Regions from separate parts of the Streptomyces sp. NPDC102462 genome, predicted to be linked through region 1. Evidence: riboswitches for the same ligand, from Rfam matches in the RefSeq annotation. Region 1 holds a riboswitch; each other region holds the start of a gene.
The links. Region 1 has a riboswitch for cyclic di-AMP ahead of ACIRFL_RS42680 (peptidoglycan DD-metalloendopeptidase family protein). Riboswitches for the same ligand answer to the same signal wherever they lie in the genome.

Region 1 (6,936 bases):
CGGCCCTCGCCGTATGGGGTGGCGCTTTGTCAGACCGCTTTGTCAGACGGTGACGCCGTGCGAGCGGAGGTAGGCGAGCGGGTCGACGTCCGAGCCGTAGTTCGGCGTGGTGCGGATCTCGAAGTGCAGGTGCGGGCCCGTCACATTGCCGGTCGCGCCGGACAGGCCGACCTGCTGGCCCGGGGTGACGGTCTGGCCGGCCGAGACGGACAGCTGCGACAGGTGGGCGTACTGCGCGTAGTGGCCGTCGCTGAGCTGAAGGACCACCTGGTTGCCGTAGGCGCCGCCCCAGCCCGCGGAGACGACGGTGCCCGCGCCGACCGCCTTGAGCGAGGTGCCGGTCGGGACGACGAAGTCGACACCGGTGTGGTAGCCGCTGGACCACATGCCGCCCGCCGTGCGGTAGGCGGTCCCGATCCGGGCGCCGTCGACGGGGAGGCCGTAGCCGGTGGCAGCGGCGGTCCCGGTGTTCTGGGCGACCGGAGCGCTGTCGGCCGAGGTGTCGGACGCCGGCGGCGTCGACTGCCGCGCGGACCCGTCGGCCCTGTTGGACCCGGTGGACTCGGCGGATCCGTCGGACGAGGACTTCGCGGAGGACGGCTCGGTGGACGAGGAGCCGGTCCCCGTCGTGGCCCGCTCGCCGAGCGCGAGCTTCAGACCGGGGTGGATCAGTGAGGGGTTGCCGCCGATGGCCTCGCGGTTGTCCTGGTAGATCCGCTGCCAGCCGCCGCTGACGCCCTGTTCCTCGGCGATCTTGGCGAGCCAGTCGCCCGGCCGCACCGAGTAGGTCCGGGTGCCGGAGTCCGCGGCGGCCGCCTTCTTCTCGACGGTGCCGGACTGGACGGACTGCTGCGCGGCGGCGTGGGGTGCCGTCTCGGGGGTGGCGGCATGTGCCCCGGCGGCGCCGATGAGCGGCAGGGCGAGCGCGGCGCCGCCGGTTCCGGCAGCGGCTATGGAGCGGGTGAGGCGCTTTGTCTTGGGACGGCGGTGCTTACCCTTCGCGGGCATGGCGAATTCCTCTCCGGCGCCTGCGAGGTGAGCTGTCGGGTTCGGGCTGGAGCTGCCCGGCCGCGCATGGCGCGGCTTCACCCCTAGCCGTCCCGGAGACCGGGACAGGCAGTCGTGCCTGGTGGGTCCCCCGCTCCTGCCGTGCACGGGTGAGTGGTGTGTCGGGGATCCGGGCGGCGGCAGGATTCGGCGGTCCGTCCGGATTGGTGGCGAACGTAAGCGAGCGGGACGCGAACGGACAAGGAGCGGCTTCACCCGGTGCGCGTTTCTCTTGATCCGTCACGGGAATTCCCGGTCACCGTCCGTGCATGTCCGCCTTGCGGGCTTTCCCAAGTCCCGCAAGGCGCCCGTGCATTACGTGGTCATGACGGGCGACGCATTGTCACGGCTATGACGCTCCTCACGCCCTCCAACGCATAACTCGCAATTCGGTCAGAAGGGTCAGGCGTGGCGCAGCCGAAGGGCCGTGGCGTCCAGATCGCCGCGGAGTCCGGTGCACCCGGCCCGTGGCGCAACAGCACCGCGTCACGGTGAATTTCATCCGTTTCGCGGCATTCGTACGACACCGACGGATCAAGTCCGCGCAGCCGCGGCGCCGGAACGGTTTCGCCGTACCGCTGCGCCACTCAGGAGCCAGGTACGGGCGTCCTCGGCGCTGTCCGTCGTCGGACCTCACAAGCGCCCGCGACTGCGCTCACGCCTCGACGTCATCAAGTGCTACGGCCCGTGGGGCGACTCCTGTGGACAACTCGTTGCCGCGGGAAAACCATGTCGTATGGTCGACGGCGTGCCCGTCGACGAGCCGCGTCGCGGGGTCCGGCCAAAAGGAGCCTCCGTGACGCAGCAGGTCCCGTCGATCGAGCCCGAACTCGCCGGTGTGCGCAACTTCCGTGACCTGGGCGGACTGCCGACCGCGGACGGCCGGCGGGTGCGCCCCGGCGTGCTGTTCCGCAGCGGCCACCTGGCGCACGCGACCGAGTCCGACGCCGCGTTCCTCTCCTCCCTGGGCCTGCACACGATCTTCGACTTCCGCAATGCCGCCGACCATGAGCTGGAGGGGCCGGACGTCGCGCTGCCCGGCGTACGCAACGTCAACCTGCCGCTGACCGACCCGGCGGACGGCGCCGAGTTCTGGACGATGGTCCGTGACGGCGACGTCGGCCAGCTGCGGCAGCTGCTCGGCGACGGCAAGGCCGAGCACCGGATGATCGTCTCGTACCGCTCGATCATCACGGAGCGCACCGCCGAGCACTCCCGGGTGCTGCACGCGCTGGCCGAGGACAGTGTCCCGGCGCTGATGCACTGCGCGGCGGGCAAGGACCGCGCGGGCCTGTCCATCGCCGTGACGCTGCTCGCCCTCGGAGTGGAGCGCGAGGCGATCCTCGCCGACTACCTGGAGTCGAACGCCAAGCACCGCCGCTACCGGGTGCGCCGCAGCGGCAGCGCGGACACCGCGTACACACCCGAGATCATGGAACTGCTCAGCCCGCTGTTCGACGCGCGCGCCGCGTATCTGACGGCCGCCATGGAGACCGTCGAGCAGACCTGGGGTGGTGTCGACGCCTATCTGGCACAGGGACTGGGTCTGGCGCCGCGGACCCGGGAGCGGCTGCGCGAGCGGCTGCTGGACTGACGGACGCTCACCTTGGGGCCGTCACCCGGCCGTCGTCCCGTCGCCGCTCATCCCTTGGCGCCCACCTCGAACAGCAGATAGATGAAGCCCGCCACGATGTGGCCGACGGCGATGTAGATGATCAGCCGGATCCACAGGGCGCGCGGGAACTTCTCCTCCATGTCACTCATGGCAGCTCTCCAGTGATGGGGCCCAGGCACAGTGCGGCCGTGGGACTTTGCAGCAGGGTGTGGACGAACAGGAGCTCCACCCCGTCGTGGTCCTCGGCGGCGAGGCGGTGCGGGGTCAGCGAGTCGAAGTGCGCGCTGTCGCCGGGAGCGAGGACATGGGCGGTGGCCCCGAGGCGCAGGGCGAGCCGGCCCTTGAGGACGTACAGCCACTCCTCGCCGGGGTGCACGCGCACGATGTCGCGCTGCGAGCCGTGGGGCACGTGGACGCGCAGCGCCTGCATGCCGCGGCCGGGAGCACCGGCCTGCCAGTAGGTCCAGCCGCCCGCACGGGTCGGTTCCATGTCGGCGGCGCGCACGATCGCGTCCCGGTCGGCGACGGTCTCGCCGAGCAGGTCCGAGACGGTCGTGCCGTAGACGCGGGCCAGTGCGAGCAGCATCGGCAGGGAGGGCTGGCGCTGCCCGGTCTCCAGCCGGGACAGATGGGCGGGCGACAGCCCCGCGGAGTGCGCCGCCGCCTCCAGGGTGAGGCCGGCGCGGCGGCGCAGCGAGCGGAGCTGGGGCGCGACCGCGGACAGCTCGGCTTCGGAGGAGGACATGCCTCCATTGAGCCGCAGGTTTGCCCGCTGGGCAAATTTGTTGCCTGTGAGGCAAAAGCCTCAGGGGCAACCGGTGCCGCCGGGCAGGACGGTCACCGGTTGGCGACCGCCTGCTTGATGAGCGTCTTGCCGAAGTCCCACATCAGGCCGCCACCGCTGTGCGCGTCGTCCATCACCGCGGTGAAGGCGTCCACGAACCGGTCGACCTCGGCCTCCCCGATGACCAGCGGCGGAATCAGCTTGATCACCTCCAGGTGGTCGCCGGAGACCTGGGTCAGGATGCGGTGCCGCTGGAGCAGCGGGACCACGACCATCTGCGCGAACAGGCCCTTGCGGGCGGCCTGCAGCATGGCCCAGCGGCTGCGCAGCTTGAGCGAGCTGGGCCTGCCGAACTCGATGCCGATCATCAGGCCCCGGCCGCGGACGTCGGCGAGCAGTTCGTACTTGTCGACGAGCGCGGCCAGCCGGGAGCGCAACTGCTCGCCCGTCGCCCGGGCGCGTGCGACGATCTGCTCGTCCTCCATCACCGCCAGCACGGCAAGACCGGCGGCCATCGCCTGCGCGTTGGAGCCGAAGCTCGCCGAGTGGACCAGCACGCGGTCCATGGACGAGTAGACCTTCTTGAAGATCCAGTCCTTGCCGAGGGTGGCGCCGACCGGCACATAGCCACCGGACAGTGCCTTGGCCACACACACCAGGTCCGGTTCGACGCCGTCCTCGTGCTGGTAGGCGTAGAAGTCACCGGTCCGGCCGAGTCCGGTCTGCACCTCGTCGGCGATCAGCAGGGCCTTGTGCCGGTGCAGCAGGTCCTGGGCCGCGCGCAGATAGCCGGGCGGTGCCTCGTGCACGCCCTTGCCCTGGATCGGTTCGACGACCAGCGCGGCGACGTCGCCCTTCGCCAGTTCCCGGGCGAGGGCGTCGAGGTCGCCGAGGGGTACGGCCGTGTCGGGCAGCAGCGGGGCGAAGCCGTCCCGGAAGCCCTTCTCACCGTTGACCGACAGCGAGCCGGTGGTCAGGCCGTGGAACGCGTGGTCGCAGTAGAGGATCCGCGGCCTGCCGGTGGCGAACCGGGCGAACTTCAGCGCGGTCTCCACCGCCTCCGTGCCGCTGTTGCCGAAGAACACCCGGTCCAGGTGCGGGCTGTGCGTAAGGAGCCGTTCGGCCAGCAGTCCGGGCAGCGGCTGGCAGTCGAACCGGGTCAGGTCGGCGAGCTGGGCGTCGAGGACGTCGTGCAGCGCCTTGCGTACGACCGGGTGGTGGCGGCCCAGGCCCATCACCCCGAACCCGGCGAGCATGTCCAGGTAGTCGTTGCCGTCCGCGTCCCAGAAGTAGGCGCCCTCGGCCCGCTCGTAGACCTTGTCGAAGCCGATGGTGTGCAGCATGCGCGGGAGCTGGTGGTTCAGGTACGCGGTGTGCAGCTCGTAGCGCTCGGCTCCGCGCTCGGCCAGGAGGGCGCCGAGGTCGAACTCCTTGGTCATTCAGCTTTCTCCTTGACTGTGCCGTCGCTCAGCTCCCTGACGGCGAGGCTCGCGCCGATCCGTCCGGCGATCTCGACGGGGGTGAGACCGATGTCGGCCAGCACCTCCCCGCGCTTGGCGTGCGCGAGGAACTGCTCGGGGATGCCGAACCGGCGCACCGGCACGTCGACGTCCGCGTCGCCGAGCGCCAGCGCCACGGCGGAACCCACCCCGGCGGCCCGGCTGTTGTCCTCCACGACGGCCACCAGGCGGTGGCCGGCGGCGAGCCCGGGCAGATCCGGGTCGACCGGTTTGACCCAGCGCGGGTCGACTACCGTGCAGCCGATGCCGCGTGCCTGAAGCAGCTCCGCGGTCTGCAGACACACCGGGGCCATGACGCCGACGGCCACCAGCAGGACGTCGGGCCGCTCGGCCCGGTGCAGCACGTCCATGCCGCCCACGCGGTCGACCGCGGGGATCCGCGGCCCGACCGACTCCTTCGGGAAGCGGACCAGCGTGGGTGCGTCGTCGACGGCGACGGCCTCCCGCAACTGGGCGCGCAACTGGTCGGCGTCGCGCGGCGCGGCGATTCTGAGGCCGGGCACGACCTGGAGGACCGACATGTCCCACATGCCGTTGTGGGAGGCGCCGTCGCTGCCGGTGACGCCGGCCCGGTCCAGGACGAAGGTCACGCCGCAGCGGTGCAGGGCGACGTCCATCAGCAGCTGGTCGAAGGCGCGGTTGAGGAAGGTGGCGTAGACGGCGACGACCGGGTGCAGCCCTCCGGTCGCCAGGCCCGCCGCCGACACGGCCGCGTGCTGCTCGGCGATGCCGACGTCCCAGACCCGGTCGGGGAAGCGCTCGGCGAACTTGCCGAGGCCCACCGGGTGCAGCATGGCCGCCGTGATCGCCACGACGTCGTCCCGCTGTTCCCCGATGCGGACGATCTCGTCGCCGAACACCGATGTCCAGGACGGCCCGTCGGCGGGTGCCAGCGGCTCGCAGGTGAGCGGGTCCATGACGCCGACGGTGTGGAAGTGGTCCTCCTCGTGCGCCAGGGCCGGTTCGTAGCCGCGGCCCTTCTCGGTGAGGCAGTGCACGAGGACCGGACCGTGGAAGCGTTTCGCGCGGCGCAGCGCGGACTCGACGGCCCTGATGTCGTGGCCGTCGATCGGGCCGACGTACTTCAGGCCCAGGTCCTCGAACATGCCCTGCGGGGCGAAGGCGTCCTTGAAGCCCTTCTTCGCGCCGTGCAGCGACTCGTAGAGGGTGGGGCCGACCACCGGGGTGCGCAGCAGGACGTCCTTGCCCCAGGCGAGCACCTTCTCGTAGGAGTCGGTCGTGCGCAGGGCGGCGAGGTGGTTGGCGAGGCCGCCGATGGTGGGCGCGTACGACCGCTCGTTGTCGTTGACCACGATGATCAGCGGGCGGTCCTTCGCGGCGGCGATGTTGTTCAGCGCCTCCCAGGCCATGCCGCCGGTGAGCGCGCCGTCTCCGATGACCGCGACCACATGGCCCTTCTCGCCCTGCACCCGGCGGGCCTTGGCGAGCCCGTCGGCCCAGCCGAGCGCGGTGGAGGCGTGGCTGTTCTCGATGACGTCGTGCTCGGACTCCTCGCGGGAGGGATAGCCGGACAGGCCGCCCTTGCCGCGCAGCTTCGAGAAGTCCTGACGCCCCGTCAACAGTTTGTGCACATAACTCTGGTGGCCGGTGTCCCACAGGATGCGGTCGACCGGCGACTCGAAGACCCGGTGCAGTGCGACGGTGAGTTCCACCACGCCCAGGTTGGGCCCGAGGTGACCGCCGGTCCTGGCCACCGCGGTCACCAGGAACTCGCGTATTTCTTCGGACAGTTCACCGAGTTCCGCCTCGGACAGCCCTTTCAGGTCGCGTGGTCCCCGGATGTTCTCCAGAATCGTCACGCTCGGCCCCCTCTCGGTTTGTGCTTGCTCAACTCACTGTCACTGCCGGTGTCCCCGTGACGGTGGGGGCGCCCGACGCGGCGCCGTCGGACTCCATCTGCTCGGCGATCTTCATCGCCTCCTCGATCAGGGTCTCGACGATCTTCGACT
Region 2 (6,936 bases), on a different contig from region 1:
GTGGCCCAAGTGGGGCCTGGACATCGACGGACAGCGGACCGTCGACCTGGAGGAGCTGTTCGGCAACGAACGGCCCGTGGTGCTGGAGATCGGCTTCGGCATGGGCGAGGCCACCGCGCAGATGGCCGCCGCGGACCCCGAGGTCAACATCCTCGCCGGGGACGTGCACACCCCGGGACAGGGCAACCTGCTCAATCTGGCCGACCGGATGGGGCTGTCCAACATCCGGGTGGCGAACGGGGACGCCATCATCCTGCTCCGCGAGATGCTGCGCCCCGACTCGCTCGACGGGCTGCGCGTCTACTTCCCCGACCCCTGGCCCAAGAAGCGGCACCACAAGCGCCGGCTGATCCAGCCGGAGTTCCTCACGCTGGCCGCCTCCCGGCTCAGGCCCGGTGCGCTCGTGCACTGCGCGACGGACTGGGAGCCGTACGCCGGGCAGATGCTCGACGTGCTGACCGCACACCCGGACTTCGAGAACACCCGGCCGGACGGCGGTTTCGCGCCGCGTCCCGGGTTCCGGCCGCTGACCCGTTTCGAGGCCCAGGGACTGGACAAGGGTCATGTCGTGAACGATCTGCTCTTCCGCCGCGTACCGCACCGGGGGCAGCAGCCAGAACGGCGATGACAGCGGTTCCCCCACCGGATCCATCGTCAGGTGATCGTTAGGGTCGATGCCGTGGCCACCTCCTCCCCGTACCCGACGTACCCCGCCGACGCGGGTGACCGCCCGTTCCGGGCCGTGCGCTGGTGGCAGCGCGGATGGGTGCGCTACGGAGCGCTGATCATCCTGCTCGCGGTCTCCGGGCTGGTCATCCTGGCGCTGGTGCGCGAGCAGACCGGCACGGAGGGGTTCCTGGTCGGCCTGGGGCTCGCCGTGCTGCCGGTGCCGCTGCTCCTGGCGGCCTTCCGGTGGCTCGACCGGGTCGAGCCCGGACCCTGGCGCAACCTGCTGTTCGCGTTCGCCTGGGGTGCGTGCGCGGCCGCGCTGATAGCCATCGTCGCCAACAGCTTCGCCACGCGATGGATAGCCACGACGACGGCGGATCCGACCAGCGCGGACACCCTCGGCGCCACGGTCATAGCGCCCGTCGTGGAGGAGACGGCCAAGGCCGCGGCCGTCCTCCTGGTCTTCCTCTTCCGCCGGCGCGACTTCACCGGGATCGTCGACGGGGTGGTGATAGCGGGGGTCACCGCCACCGGGTTCGCCTTCACCGAGAACATCCTCTACCTCGGTACGGCCTTCGGCACGGACCAGCTCACCGGCGACCGCGGCATCGCCTCCGTCACCGCCGCCACCTTCTTCGTGCGCGTCATCATGTCCCCGTTCGCGCACCCCCTCTTCACCGTTCTGACCGGCATCGGCTTCGGCGTCGCCGCGCGCGCCGCGGACCGCGGGCCCGCGCGGCGGGTCCTGCTGCCGCTGTGCGGGCTGCTGCTGGCCATGGGCATGCACGCGTTCTGGAACGGCTCGTCCACCTTCGGCGAGTACGGGTTCTTCGCCGTGTACGGCGCGTTCATGGTGCCCGCGTTCGGGCTGCTGACCTGGCTGGCGATCTGGACCCGGCAGCGCGAGCTGCGGATGGTGCGGGAGGAGTTGCCGGCGTATGTGTTCGCGGGCTGGCTGGGGCCCGCGGAGCCGTTCGCGCTGGGCTCGATGGGGGCGCGGCGGCTGGCCCGGGACTACGCCGGTCACCACCTCGGCAAGCAGGCGGCGCGGGTGGTGGCCCAGTACGAGGCGTACGCGACGTCCCTGGCGTTCCTGCGGCAGCGCGGCCGGCGGGGACGGGCGGGCGCGGACTTCGTCGTACGGGAGCGGGAGTTGCTGGCCGAGCTGTGGCAGCGGCGGGAGGTGGCACGGCCGGCTCTGGAGTACGCGGCCCGGTCGAACGCGCCGACGTGGCCGGGTCCCGGCGCACCGACGCCGTACGGCTACTCGGTGCCGCCCCCCGCCCATCCGACGGTGTCGTACCCGACGTACAACCCTTACCGGTCATAACCCTGGACGCCGACCCGAGCCACCCCACCGCGAAGCCCCCCGAACGCCGGCAGGGGGGCGTGGAGTCAGGACGATGCCTGGGTGAGGCGGTCGGTCTCCTCTTGCGTCAGGGTCAGGTCGGCCGCGGCGAGCAGGGCCGGGAGCTGGTCCACCGTCCGGGCCGAGGCGATGGGGGCGACCACCGTCGGCTGGGCCGCGAGCCACGCCAGTGCCACGCTGGGCACGGCGACACCGTGGGCGGCGGCGATCTCGTCCAGGGCCGTGAGGACCTTCTGGCCGCGCTCGCTCCGCAGGTGCTTGGCCGCGCCCCCGGCCCGCACGCTGTCCACGGTCGTACCGGGGCGGTACTTGCCGGTGAGGAAGCCGGCGGCCAGGGAGTAGTACGGGAGCGCGGCGAGGCCGGCGCGGGCGGCGACGTCCTGGAGCGGGCCCTCGTAGGTGTCGCGTGAGACCAGGTTGTAGTGCGGCTGGAGCGCCACGTACCGGGCCAGGCCCTCGCGGTCGGAGAAGTCAAGGGACGCCTGTAGCCGCTCCGCGCTGATGTTGGACGCGGCGATGTGCCGCACCTTGCCGGCCCGCACCAGTGCGTCGAGCGCGCCGATGATCTCCTCGACCGGCACGTCCGGCTTGTCGTAGTGCGTGTAGTAGAGGTCGATGTGGTCGGTGCCGAGCCGGCGCAGCGAGGCGTCCGCCGCGGCCTTGATGTTGGCGGCGGACAGTCCCGGGTAGTCGGGATGCTGGCTGACCTTGGTGGCGATCAGGACGTCCGAGCGGTTGCCGCGCGCCTTGACCCACTTGCCGATGATCGTCTCGGACTCGCCGCCCTTGTTGCCCTCGACCCATGCCGAGTAGGAGTCGGCGGTGTCGATGAGGTTGCCGCCGGCGGCCGTGTAGGCGTCGAGGACGGCGAAGGACGTGGGCTCGTCGGCGCTCCAGCCGAAGACGTTGCCGCCGAGGGCGAGCGGGAAGACCTCAAGATCGGAGGGGCCCAGTTGTCGAAGGGAAGTCATACTCGGGTTCAACGCGCCCGCCGGAAGCCTCGATTCCAGCGCCGTACGCAAAGACCGTGCAAACACCGGACCGGCAGCCCTGACGTCGGGGGGATGGGCGCCAGGACCGCCGGGGAACCGGGGGGTGTGCGGGGATGTGCCGGGGGGGTCAGGGGTTGAGGCCCTTGGCGTCTGGGTCAGGGGTTGAGGCCCTTGCCGCGCAGCCAGGCCATCGGGTCGATGCCGCTGGACGCGCCGCCGGAGTGGACCTCCAGGTGGAGGTGGGGTCCGGTGACGTTGCCCGTGGCGCCCACGCGGCCGATGACGTCCCCGGTGTTGACCTTCTGCCCGACGCTGACGCTGATCGACGACTGGTGGCAGAACCACAGCTCGGTGCCGTCGTCCAGGGTGAGGATCGTGCGGTAGCCGTAGGAGCCGGCCCAGCCCGCCTCGGTGATCGTGCCGGTGTGGACGGCCTTGATCAGTGTGCCCGTGGGGGCGGCGAAGTCGAGGCCGGTGTGGTAGCCGGAGGACCACATGGAGCCGGCCTGGCCGAAGGTGCCGGTGACCGTGTACGAGGAGGTCGGCAGGGTGTACTGCTTGGCCAGCGCGGCCAGCCGCGCCTCCTCGGCCTTCTTCTTGGCGGCGGCCTCCGCCTTCTCCTTGGCGGCGGCGGCGCGGGCCGCGGCCTCCTTCTCCGCCTTGGCCGCCGCGTCGGCGACCTCCTGGTCGGCGGCGGACACGGCCGCGGCGACGGCCTTGGTCTCGGCCTGGCCCTGCTGCTGCTCGGCCTGGGCCATGATGCGGTTGCGCAGCGCCTCGCCGGCGTCGGCGGTGCCCTCGGCGCTGTCGGCCTCGGTCACGCCGACGCTGCTCAGGGCGGTCGCGGAGCCCTTGGTGGCCTGGGCGCCGGCGCCGTCGCCGAGCAGGGAGCCGACGGAGGGCAGGTCGGGCATGGAGATGGACACCGGCGGCTTGCCGGTGTTGGCGCTCGCCATGCCCCCCGCGCCGACGGCGGCTATCACGCCGACGCCGAGGACCGCGGAGCTGCGGGCGAGTCCGCCGCCGCCACGCTGCTTGGCGACGCGGTGCCGGCCGCGCAGCGGGCGGATGGAGTCCTCGGTGGGGTTCCACTCCTCCCAGGGGCCCTCGTCGGTGCGGTAGGTGCCGTAGCCGAAGGTCTCGGTGCCGTACTGGCTCGGCGCGAACGGGGCTTGTGGGGCGGGCCGGTTGGACGCCACTCGGGCGTGCTCCTTTCCTTCCTCCGCCTACCGGGTTAGCTGACGGGTTCGGAGCAGGAAGGTCTCCTACGCGCGTATACCGGCCGTGTCTCCACGGCGGTGTCCGCGTGATTCACCCCAAGGTGGTGGTTCCCCGGTTCCCTTGCGGGATTCGGCGCGTGAGCACGGAGCCGCCTCTTGTGACGGCTGGGACGACCGCGCTGCGTTATCGAACGTTAATAGACCCGGCGGGCAGATTCCAAGCCGTTCCACTTGATCGTTAACGCTTTCGGACGGGAATTTACCGCCCATGACCGGCGAAAACCGGGCGAGTTGGCCCCTGGCGCACGGAAACTCGGGCAACCCATGGGACTTGACGGTGTGTCAGTTGTTATGCGGAGGGCGGTCGTCCGATCACCGCTCGTGACGGTGGGCTCGTGACCGTGAGCGGGTCGCGTATCCGTGAGCGAGCCGCGTCACCGTGGGCGGAAAAAACTCAGGGCCGGAATCCATGTACTGGATTCCGGCCCTGAGCCTTCAGTAGCGGGGACAGGATTTGAACCTGCGACCTCTGGGTTATGAGCCCAGCGAGCTACCGAGCTGCTCCACCCCGCGTCGGTGTTCCACCAGTGTACGCCATGCGCAGGACCGCGAGCACACGGATAACCCCCCGGACCCGCGCGGCCTTCAGTTCGGTCGCGGAAGGGTGTCGAGCCAGCCTCCGATCACCTCACGGACCGCGGGTGCGCACTCGACCTGCGGGTTGTGACCGGCGCCGTCGAGGACCACAGCGGTCATGCGGGGGTAGTGGTCGAGCAGGGCAAGCTGGTCACGCCAGCCCACGAGGGCGTCCTGACGTGTGGTGAGCAGAAGATGCCGGCCGTGGTGGACCACGCCCGGGCTCTCGGGCCACTGCGGCAGGAGGAAGTCCGCGTCGAGTTCGGCGGCGGCACGGCGGTCGTGCACCCGCCAGCCGGGGAGGATGTGCTCCTCGAAGAGAGCCCAGCTCTCCTCGGTGTGGCGGGCCATCACGGCACGGAACAGTTGAAGGTCCTCTTCGTGGGCGAGGCGGGCAAGGAGTGCGTCGTCGCGCTCGACCACGGTGCTGTCGGGCAGGGTACGTTCGGCGCCCCAGCGGACGACGGGAACGAGCAGCGCGGAGCCGAGCACCTGCTCACCGAAGCGCGCGGTCACGGCGCGGGCGATCTGCCCGCCGAAGGACTGCCCGAGAACGGCGAAGGGCCGGTCGCCGACGGTGGCGCGGATCCAGTCGATGACGGCGTCGGCCATCGTGGCCGCCGACGTCGGGCCGGACAGGCGCGGACTGTTGCCGTGCCCGGGCAGGTCGGGGTACAGCCTGCGCCAGCCGGACCGGCCGGTGAAGGCGGGTTCCAGCGGCAGGAGCAGCCGGTGATCGATGGTGTAGCCGTGGATCAGGACGATCGGTGTGCCGTCGCCGAATTCGGTGTGCCAGAGGGCGGAGTCGTTCATGGCTCAAGCCTGCAACCTTGACGCACATGTCAAGGTCAAACGAGTCGTACGGCACGCTTCCGTCCGGTGTCGAGCGAGTGGTCAGGCGAGGCTCTTGACCACCGCAAGGTACTCGTTAATGGCATCGCGGTTGCGAGTCAGGCAGTCGATGCGGCGCGCCATCTTCTCGCCCTCGCATTCCAGCGTGGCGATCATCTCCGGTGTGGCGTCCGTGAAGTGGATCGTCCGCGGGGCATCGAGGCACGGAAGTATCTGCCTGATGATCCGTGTGGGCAGTCCGGCGTCGAGCAGACCGCGGATCTGGAGCACGCGGTCGACGAGGTAGTCGTCGTAGTCGCGGTACCCGTTGTCCTGACGGCGCGGGGTGATCAGCCCCTCACGCTCGTAGTACCGCAATGATCTGGCGGAGGTCTCCGTCAGCCGGGCAAGTTCACCGATGCGCATGTGAGCAGCCTCACGTCCGGTCGGGGCAGGGTCGGATAGACCTTGACATTGATGTCAACCCTAGACGATGACGCCCATGGATCAACTGAACATCCGCCCCGGCCTCCATCCCCGCATGTCGGCGGACCGACTGCCGCTCTCGGGCCTGCTCGCGCTCGGTACGGCCGGATTCGTCACCGTCATGACCGAGGCCCTCCCGGCGGGCGTCCTCCCGGCCATGAGCGCGGACCTCGGCGTGAGCCAGGCGCATGCCGGACAGACGGTGACGCTCTACGCACTCGGTTCCGTCCTGGCGGCGGTCCCCCTCACCACCGCCACCGCCTCATGGCCACGCAGACGCCTGCTGCTCACGGCGATCTGCGGCTTCGCCGTGGCCAACGCGGTCACGGCGTTCTCGACCAGTTATCCACTCACCATGGCCGCGCGCTTCCTGGCCGGTCTGGTCGCGGGGCTGCTCTGGGCCCTGCTCGCCGGGTACGCACGCGGCATCGTCGCCCCGGAGCGACGCGGCCGAGCGATGGCCGTCGCCATGGCCGGCACGCCCGTTGCGCTGTCCGTCGGGGTACCTGCGGGGACATTCATGGCCCAACTGATCGGCTGGCGTTCCACGTTCGGGCTGATGAGTGTGCTCGCCCTGATGCTGGTCGGCTGGATTCTGCGGAAGCTTCCGGATCTGCCGGGGCAGAGTGAGCATGTCCGGGCCATACCGGTCGGCAGGGTGCTGAGAATCCCGGGCGTGGCTCCCGTCCTACTGGTGACGGGCGCCTTCGTTCTCGCACACAACATCCTCTAC
Region 3 (6,936 bases), on a different contig from region 1:
TACCACCACACGCCGATCGGTTCGATGGCGGACCTGGACGCGGCCACCCTGGAGGACGCGCGCACGTTCTTCCGCACCTACTATGCGCCGAACAACGCCGTACTCTCCGTGGTCGGCGACATCGACCCGCGGCAGACGCTCGCCTGGATCGAGAAGTACTTCGGTTCGATCCCGGCCCACGACGGCAAGCCCGAGCCCCGCGACGGCTCGCTGCCCGAGACCATCGGGGAGCAGTTGCGCGAGGTCGTCGTGGAGGAGGTACCGGCCCGTGCCCTGATGGCCGCCTACCGGCTGCCGCAGGACGGCGCGCGCGCGTGCGACGCGGCCGACCTGGCGCTCACGGTTCTCGGCGGCGGCGAGTCCTCCCGCCTGTACAACCGGCTGGTGCGGCGGGACCGTACGGCGGTGGCGGCCGGGTTCGGCCTGCTGCGGCTGGCCGGCGCGCCCTCCCTGGGCTGGCTGGACGTGAAGACCTCCGGTGACGTCGAGGTGCCGGTCATCGAGACCGCCATCGACGAGGAGCTGGCCCGGTTCGCCGAGGAGGGCCCCACGTCCGAGGAAATGGAGCGGGCCCAGGCGCAGTTGGAGCGCGAGTGGCTGGACCGGCTCGGCACGGTCGCGGGCCGCGCCGACGAACTGTGCCGGTACGCCGTGCTGTTCGGTGACCCGCAGCTCGCCCTGACCGCCGTGCAGCGGGTCCTGGAGGTGACCGCCGAGGAGGTCCAGGCGGTCGCCCAGGCCCGGCTGCGTCCGGACAACCGCGCGGTGCTCGTCTACGAACCGCTCTCCGCCGAGTCCGCGGAGCACACCGAGGACGTGGACGTCCCCGAGGACCCCGAGTCCGAAGCCACCGTCGAAGCCGGCGACGACAACAACGAGGAGGCGGCCAAGTGACCGAACTCGCCGCGATGGAGTTCCACCCGCAGCCCCGCGCGGGCGAGGCGAGGCCGTGGGCGTTCCCGGCCCCCGAGCGCGGCACGCTGGACAACGGCCTGACCGTCCTGCGCTGCCACCGGCCCGGCCAGCAGGTCGTCGCCGTCGAGGTGTTGCTGTCCGCGCCGCTGGACGCCGAGCCGTCCGGCCTGGACGGTGTCGCCACGATCATGGCGCGGGCCTTCTCCGAGGGCACCGACCGGCACTCCGCCGAGGAGTTCGCCGCCGAACTGGAGCGGGCGGGCGCCACGCTGGACTCGCACGCCGACCACCCGGGCGTCCGGCTGAGCCTGGAGGTCCCGGCCTCCCGCCTGGCCAAGGGCCTTGGGCTGCTGTCCGACGCCCTGCGCGCACCCGCGTTCGCCGACAGCGAGGTGGAGCGGCTGGTCCGCAACCGCCTCGACGAGATCCCGCACGAGCTGGCCAACCCGTCCCGCCGCGCCGCCAAGGAACTCTCCAAGGAGCTGTTCCCGGCCGCCTCGCGCATGTCGCGTCCGCGCCAGGGCACCGAGGAGACCGTCGCCAAGATCGACGCGGCGGCGGTGCGCGCCTTCTACGAGCGGCACGTACGGCCCGCGACGGCCACCGCAGTGGTCGTCGGCGACCTGACCGGCATCGATCTGGACGCGCTGCTCGGCGAGTCCCTGGGGGCGTGGACCGGCACCGCGTCCCAGCCGCGGCCGGTGCCGTCGGTGAGCGCCGACGACCGCGGCCGGGTCGTCATCGTGGACCGCCCCGGCGCCGTCCAGACGCAGCTGCTCATCGGCCGCGTCGGCGCCGACCGGCACGACCGGGTCTGGCCCGCCCAGGTGCTCGGCACGTACTGCCTCGGCGGCACCCTCACCTCCCGGCTGGACCGCGTCCTGCGTGAGGAGAAGGGCTACACCTACGGAGTGCGCGCCTTCGGCCAGGTCCTCAGGTCCGCCCCCGACGGCACGGGTGCCTCGCTGCTCGCCATCAGCGGCTCCGTGGACACCCCGAACACCGGTCCCGCGCTGGCCGACCTGTGGACGGTGCTGCGCACGCTGGCCGAGGAAGGTCTCACCGACGCCGAGCGCGACGTCGCCGTGCAGAACCTCGTCGGGGTGGCGCCGCTGAAGTACGAGACGGCGGCGGCCGTGGCGAGCACGCTCGCCGACCAGGTGGAGCAGCACCTGCCGGACGACTACCAGGCGTCCCTGTACCGGCAGCTGGCCGCGACGGGCACCGTGGAGGCCACCGCCGCGGTGGTGAACGCGTTCCCGGTGGACCGGCTGGTGACGGTCCTGGTCGGCGACGCCGCGCAGATCAAGGAGCCGGCCGAGGCGCTGGGCATCGGCGAGGTGCACGTGGTGTCCGCGGAGTAGGCGGAGCAGTCCGAGGACCCGCACACGCGCGTGGGGCCCTGACGGCCGTGGCAGACCGCCCCGGTCGTCAGGGCCCCTTCCGTTCCCGCGGGATGCCCGAATTGCGGCGGAGGTTGCCTGTCTGCCCTGTGGGATGCGCTACAAACACCCGGTTCGGTTTGGGGATGGAAAGTTGTCCCCCTTAGCGTCGTCCGGGCTGTTCGTCAGGCAGTGCGCCGCGCCCGCGGCACCGGACAGCCATCGCCGAGTCCCCGTACGGCGCGAGCCAGGGGAGCCGGGGACCCAAGTCCCTGGGGTGAATCGGGAGTCCGCGCGGCACGCGGCCTCCCGTAGGAGACCTTCCTGCTCCGAACCCGTCAGCTAACCCGGTAGGCGACAAGGAAGGAAAGGACCGTCACTCCATGGCGTTCACCCGCGCCACCGGGAAGCACCGCCGTTCCACCCGGATGCACCGCACCACCTCCCGCGCCGCGGGCGTCGCGACCCTTGCCGCCACCGGTGTCATGGGCACCCTCGCGGCCGGTCCGGCGCACGCCGCCACCACCGCGGAGCAGACCGGCCTCACCCCCGTCGTCGGCATCGGCGACTCGGTCGCCGAGCAGATCGGCGCCCAGGCGGCCGCGCAGCGGCAGGCCGCCGAGGAGAAGGCGGCCGAGGAGGCCGCGCGCAAGGCGGCGGCGCGGCGGGCGGCGACGGAACGCGCGGCCGAGGTCCGGGCCGCCCGCGAGGCCGAGCGCAGGCGGCTGAACGCCTTCGTCGCGCCGATCGCGCACTCCTACCTCTCCACCGGATACCGCACCGGCGGCTCCCTGTGGTCCTCCGGCAGCCACACCGGCGTCGACTTCCACGCCGCGGCCGGCACCGCCGTCCACGCGGTGGGCTCCGGCACCGTCGTGTCGGCCGGCTGGGGCGGCGCGTACGGCTACGAGGTGGTGATCCGAATGGCGGACGGCATGTACACCCAGTACGGCCATCTGTCGTCCGTCGCTGTCTCGGTGGGCGAGCGGGTCACTCCCGGCCGGCAGCTCGGGCTGTCCGGCTCCACGGGCAACACGACCGGTCCGCACCTGCACTTCGAGGCGCGGACGAGCCCGGAGTACGGCTCCGACGTCGACCCCGTCGCCTATCTCCGCAAGCACGGTGTGAACGTCTGACGACCGGCGGCGCGCGGGCGCCGCGGCCCCGGCTCGCGAGCCGGGGTTTTCGTCGTTTCGGACGCCCCGATGTCCAAAAAATATCCATGGATTCCGGCCCGCCATCGGAAATTCCGGCTCATTGCCATAGAGTCACGGAACACACGTCAATCGTCGGCGTTTCACGGGGATTAAGGCGGAGGTCGGTCATGCGTATTCCGGCGCACTCGGTGTGCACGGCGATCCGGGACGACATCGTCGCCGGTGTCTACGAGCGCGGCAGCCGGCTCACCGAGGAACTGCTCGCGCGCCGCTACGGCGTCTCGCGCGTCCCCGTCCGCGAGGCCCTGCGCACCCTGGAGGCGGAGGGGTTCGTGGTGACGCGGCGGCACGCGGGCGCGTGCGTGGCCGAACCCACCGAGCAGGAGGCCGCCGACCTGCTGGAGATGCGCCTGCTCCTGGAGCCGCTGGGCGCCTCCCGGGCCGCCCAGCGGCGCACGGAGGCCCACCTCAAGGTGCTGCGCGGCCTGGTCAGGCTGGGGCAGGAGCGGGCCAGGCGGGGCAACAGCGAGGATCTGCGCTCCCTCGGCGGCTGGTTCCACGTGACGCTCGCCCAGGCCACCGGCAGCCAAGCCCTGACCTCGACGCTCACCCAGCTCCGGCACAAGATCGCCTGGATGTACGTGGTGGAGTCGCCCGCAAGCCCCGTCGAGTCCTGGGCGGAGCACGGCGCCGTCGTGGACGCGGTGGCGCGCGGGGACGCGGAGCGCGCGCGGGCGGTCATGGCCCTGCACACCGAGCGCGCGTCGGCCGCGCACCGGCTGCGGTTCTCCCCGGGCGCCGACCGCACCGAGCGCGTGAGGAATTCGCAACACGTCGTAAACATGCCGAGTCTGCGGAATTAACACGGGCGCCGTATACAAAGAGGGGAATTCGGGAGAGGGGGTCCTGCCGTCGCCTCTTTTTGTTGTGCCCCGGTTTATGGCCGGCTGTTGCGGCGTAAGTCGGCTGCGAATTCCTGCGGCCGGCCGTGAAAACGCGGAAGCCGCGTCGCCTTTTCAGGACGACGCGGCTTCGGGAACCGGCTCAGACGGTCTCGGGCAGCTCTTCCAGGCCCTCGGCGACCAGCTTCGCCAGCCGGTCCAGGGCCGCGTCCGCGCCCTCGGCGTCGGAGCTGAGGACGATCTCCTCGCCTCCCTGGGCGCCCAGGCCGAGCACGGCCAGCATCGAGGCCGCGTTGACCGGGGTGCCCCCGGCCTTGGCGATCGTCACCGGGACGCCTGCGGCCGTGGCGGCTCGGACGAAGATGGAGGCGGGACGGGCGTGAAGGCCCTCGGCCCAGCCGACGTTGACGCGGCGCTCAGCCATGTGTTGCTGCCCTTCGGTGTTCAGGTTGTCTAGACCAGTTTTCCATATGGTGAAGCGAGCCCGGAGCGGGCCTGTCGCCCGCTCCGGCGTGTCGTCGGACCGCGGCCTCGGCCCGACTCCGTCCCCCACAGACTGCCTCGCGACGTTGTCATTGGCGAGCCGTACTCTGGGGCCCATGCAGACCCCGGCGGACCGGCGCGACCGGCACGAGTACCCCGCCCACTGGGAGGCGGACGTGGTACTGCGCGACGGCGGCACCGCGCGCATCCGGCCCATCACCGTTGATGACGCCGACCGCCTGGTCAGTTTCTACGAGCAGGTCTCCGACGAGTCGAAGTACTACCGCTTCTTCGCGCCGTACCCCCGCCTGTCCGCCAAGGACGTCCACCGCTTCACGCACCACGACTTCGTGGACCGGGTGGGACTCGCGGCCACCATCGGCGGCGAGTTCATCGCCACCGTACGCTACGACCGCATCGGCGCCGACGGCGCGCCCGCCACCGGCCCCGCGGACGAGGCCGAGGTCGCCTTCCTGGTGCAGGACGCGCACCAGGGGCGCGGCGTCGCCTCCGCCCTCCTGGAGCACATCGCCGCCGTCGCCCGCGAGCGCGGCATCCGTCGCTTCGCCGCCGAGGTGCTGCCCGCCAACACCAAGATGATCAAGGTGTTCAGGGACGCCGGCTACACCCAGAAGCGCAGCTTCGAGGACGGCGTCGTACGCCTGGAGTTCGACCTGGAACCCACCGACCGCTCGCTCGCCGTGCAGCGTGCGCGGGAGCAGCGCGCCGAGGCGCGGTCGGTGCGCCGGCTGCTCGCACCCCGCTCCGTCGCCGTCCTCGGCGTGGGCCGCACGCCCGGCGGCGTCGGCCGCGGCGTCCTCGGCAACATCCGGGACGCCGGATTCACCGGGAGCCTGTACGCCGTCAACACGGCCTTCCCCGAGGAACTGGAACAGGTCGACGGCGTACCCGCGTACCGCTCGGTCCGGGACATCGCCGGCCCCGTGGACCTCGCGGTCGTCGCCGTCCCGGCCGAACAGGTCACCGAGGCGGTCGCCGACTGCGGCGCACACGGCGTGCAGGGTCTCGTGGTGCTCTCCGCCGGATACGCGGAGAGCGGGCCCGAGGGGCGCGAGCGGCAGCGCGCCCTCCTCCGGCAGGCGCGCACGTACGGCATGCGGCTCGTCGGGCCGAACGCCTTCGGAGTCATCAACACCTCTCCCGAGGTGCGGCTCAACGCCTCGCTCGCGCCCGAGCTGCCGCGCCCCGGACGGATCGGCCTGTTCGCCCAGTCCGGGGCGATCGGCATCGCCCTGCTGTCCCGGCTGCACCGGCGCGGGGGAGGCGTCACCGGCGTCACCGGCGTGTCCACCTTCGTGTCGTCCGGCAACCGGGCGGACGTCTCCGGCAACGACCTCATCCAGTACTGGTACGACGACCCCGACACCGACGTCGTCCTCATGTACCTGGAGACCATCGGCAACCCGCGCAAGTTCACCCGGCTGGCGCGCCGGACGGCCGCGGCCAAGCCGCTGGTCGTGGTCCAGGGGGCCGGCACCGCGCCACAGGGCCACGCGGTCCGTGCCACCCGGCTGCCGCACGCGACCGTGTCCGCGCTGCTGCGGCAGGCGGGCGTCGTCCGGGTCGACACGATCACCGAACTGGTCGACACGGGACTCCTCCTCGCGCGCCAGCCGCTGCCCGCAGGGCCCCGGGTGGCGATCCTCGGGAACTCCGAGTCGCTGGGGCTGCTCACCTACGACCGGTGCCTGGCCGAGGGGCTGCGCCCGGAGCGGCCGCTGGACCTGACGACCGGGGCCACGGCACGGGACTTCCACCGGGCGCTGTCCCGGGCGCTCGCGGACGACACCTGTGACGCGGTCGTCGTCACGGCCATCCCGGCGATCGGGGCGGGCCCGCCCGGTGACGCGGAACTGGCCGAGGCCCTGCGGTCCGCCGCCGCGGCGGCCCCCGCGAAGCCCGTGCTCGTCGTGCACGTGGAACTCGGCGGTCTCGCCGAGGCGTTGTCGGCGGCGGCCGGTACGGCACCTCAGGCCGGGCCGCACGCCCCCGCGGACGAGGTCCGCACCACCCCGCCGGCCCCGGCCCAGGAGCCGCCCCCCGCGCCGAGGGGCCGGGAGAGCAGCGCATCCGAAG

Region 2: another riboswitch for cyclic di-AMP. It lies ahead of ACIRFL_RS29870 (M23 family metallopeptidase); the one in region 1 lies ahead of ACIRFL_RS42680 (peptidoglycan DD-metalloendopeptidase family protein).
Region 3: another riboswitch for cyclic di-AMP. It lies ahead of ACIRFL_RS31795 (M23 family metallopeptidase); the one in region 1 lies ahead of ACIRFL_RS42680 (peptidoglycan DD-metalloendopeptidase family protein).

What each region holds. Positions count from the first base shown of each region.
Region 1 covers NZ_JBIWKB010000112.1:32-6,967, reverse strand. Annotated here, with positions in the region: gene ACIRFL_RS42680 (peptidoglycan DD-metalloendopeptidase family protein) at 43-1,008, opposite strand; cyclic di-AMP (ydaO/yuaA leader) riboswitch at 1,013-1,170, opposite strand; partial or broken gene ACIRFL_RS42675 (hypothetical protein) at 1,450-1,631, opposite strand; gene ACIRFL_RS42670 (tyrosine-protein phosphatase) at 1,844-2,641, shown strand; gene ACIRFL_RS42665 (DUF6126 family protein) at 2,689-2,811, opposite strand; gene ACIRFL_RS42660 (helix-turn-helix domain-containing protein) at 2,808-3,407, opposite strand; gene ACIRFL_RS42655 (aspartate aminotransferase family protein) at 3,500-4,885, opposite strand; gene dxs (1-deoxy-D-xylulose-5-phosphate synthase) at 4,882-6,786, opposite strand; partial or broken gene ACIRFL_RS42645 (4-hydroxy-3-methylbut-2-en-1-yl diphosphate synthase) at 6,815-6,936, opposite strand, start outside.
Region 2 covers NZ_JBIWKB010000042.1:19,156-26,091, forward strand. Annotated here, with positions in the region: gene trmB (tRNA (guanosine(46)-N7)-methyltransferase TrmB) at 1-628, shown strand, start outside; gene ACIRFL_RS29860 (PrsW family intramembrane metalloprotease) at 680-1,999, shown strand; gene ACIRFL_RS29865 (aldo/keto reductase) at 2,065-3,009, opposite strand; gene ACIRFL_RS29870 (M23 family metallopeptidase) at 3,186-4,229, opposite strand; cyclic di-AMP (ydaO/yuaA leader) riboswitch at 4,237-4,396, opposite strand; tRNA gene ACIRFL_RS29875 (tRNA-Met) at 4,750-4,823, opposite strand; gene ACIRFL_RS29880 (alpha/beta fold hydrolase) at 4,896-5,699, opposite strand; gene ACIRFL_RS29885 (MerR family transcriptional regulator) at 5,781-6,143, opposite strand; gene ACIRFL_RS29890 (MFS transporter) at 6,220-6,936, shown strand, end outside.
Region 3 covers NZ_JBIWKB010000047.1:57,882-64,817, reverse strand. Annotated here, with positions in the region: gene ACIRFL_RS31805 (M16 family metallopeptidase) at 1-894, shown strand, start outside; gene ACIRFL_RS31800 (M16 family metallopeptidase) at 891-2,279, shown strand; cyclic di-AMP (ydaO/yuaA leader) riboswitch at 2,511-2,669, shown strand; gene ACIRFL_RS31795 (M23 family metallopeptidase) at 2,681-3,433, shown strand; gene ACIRFL_RS31790 (GntR family transcriptional regulator) at 3,622-4,317, shown strand; gene ACIRFL_RS31785 (HPr family phosphocarrier protein) at 4,499-4,780, opposite strand; gene ACIRFL_RS31780 (GNAT family N-acetyltransferase) at 4,956-6,936, shown strand, end outside.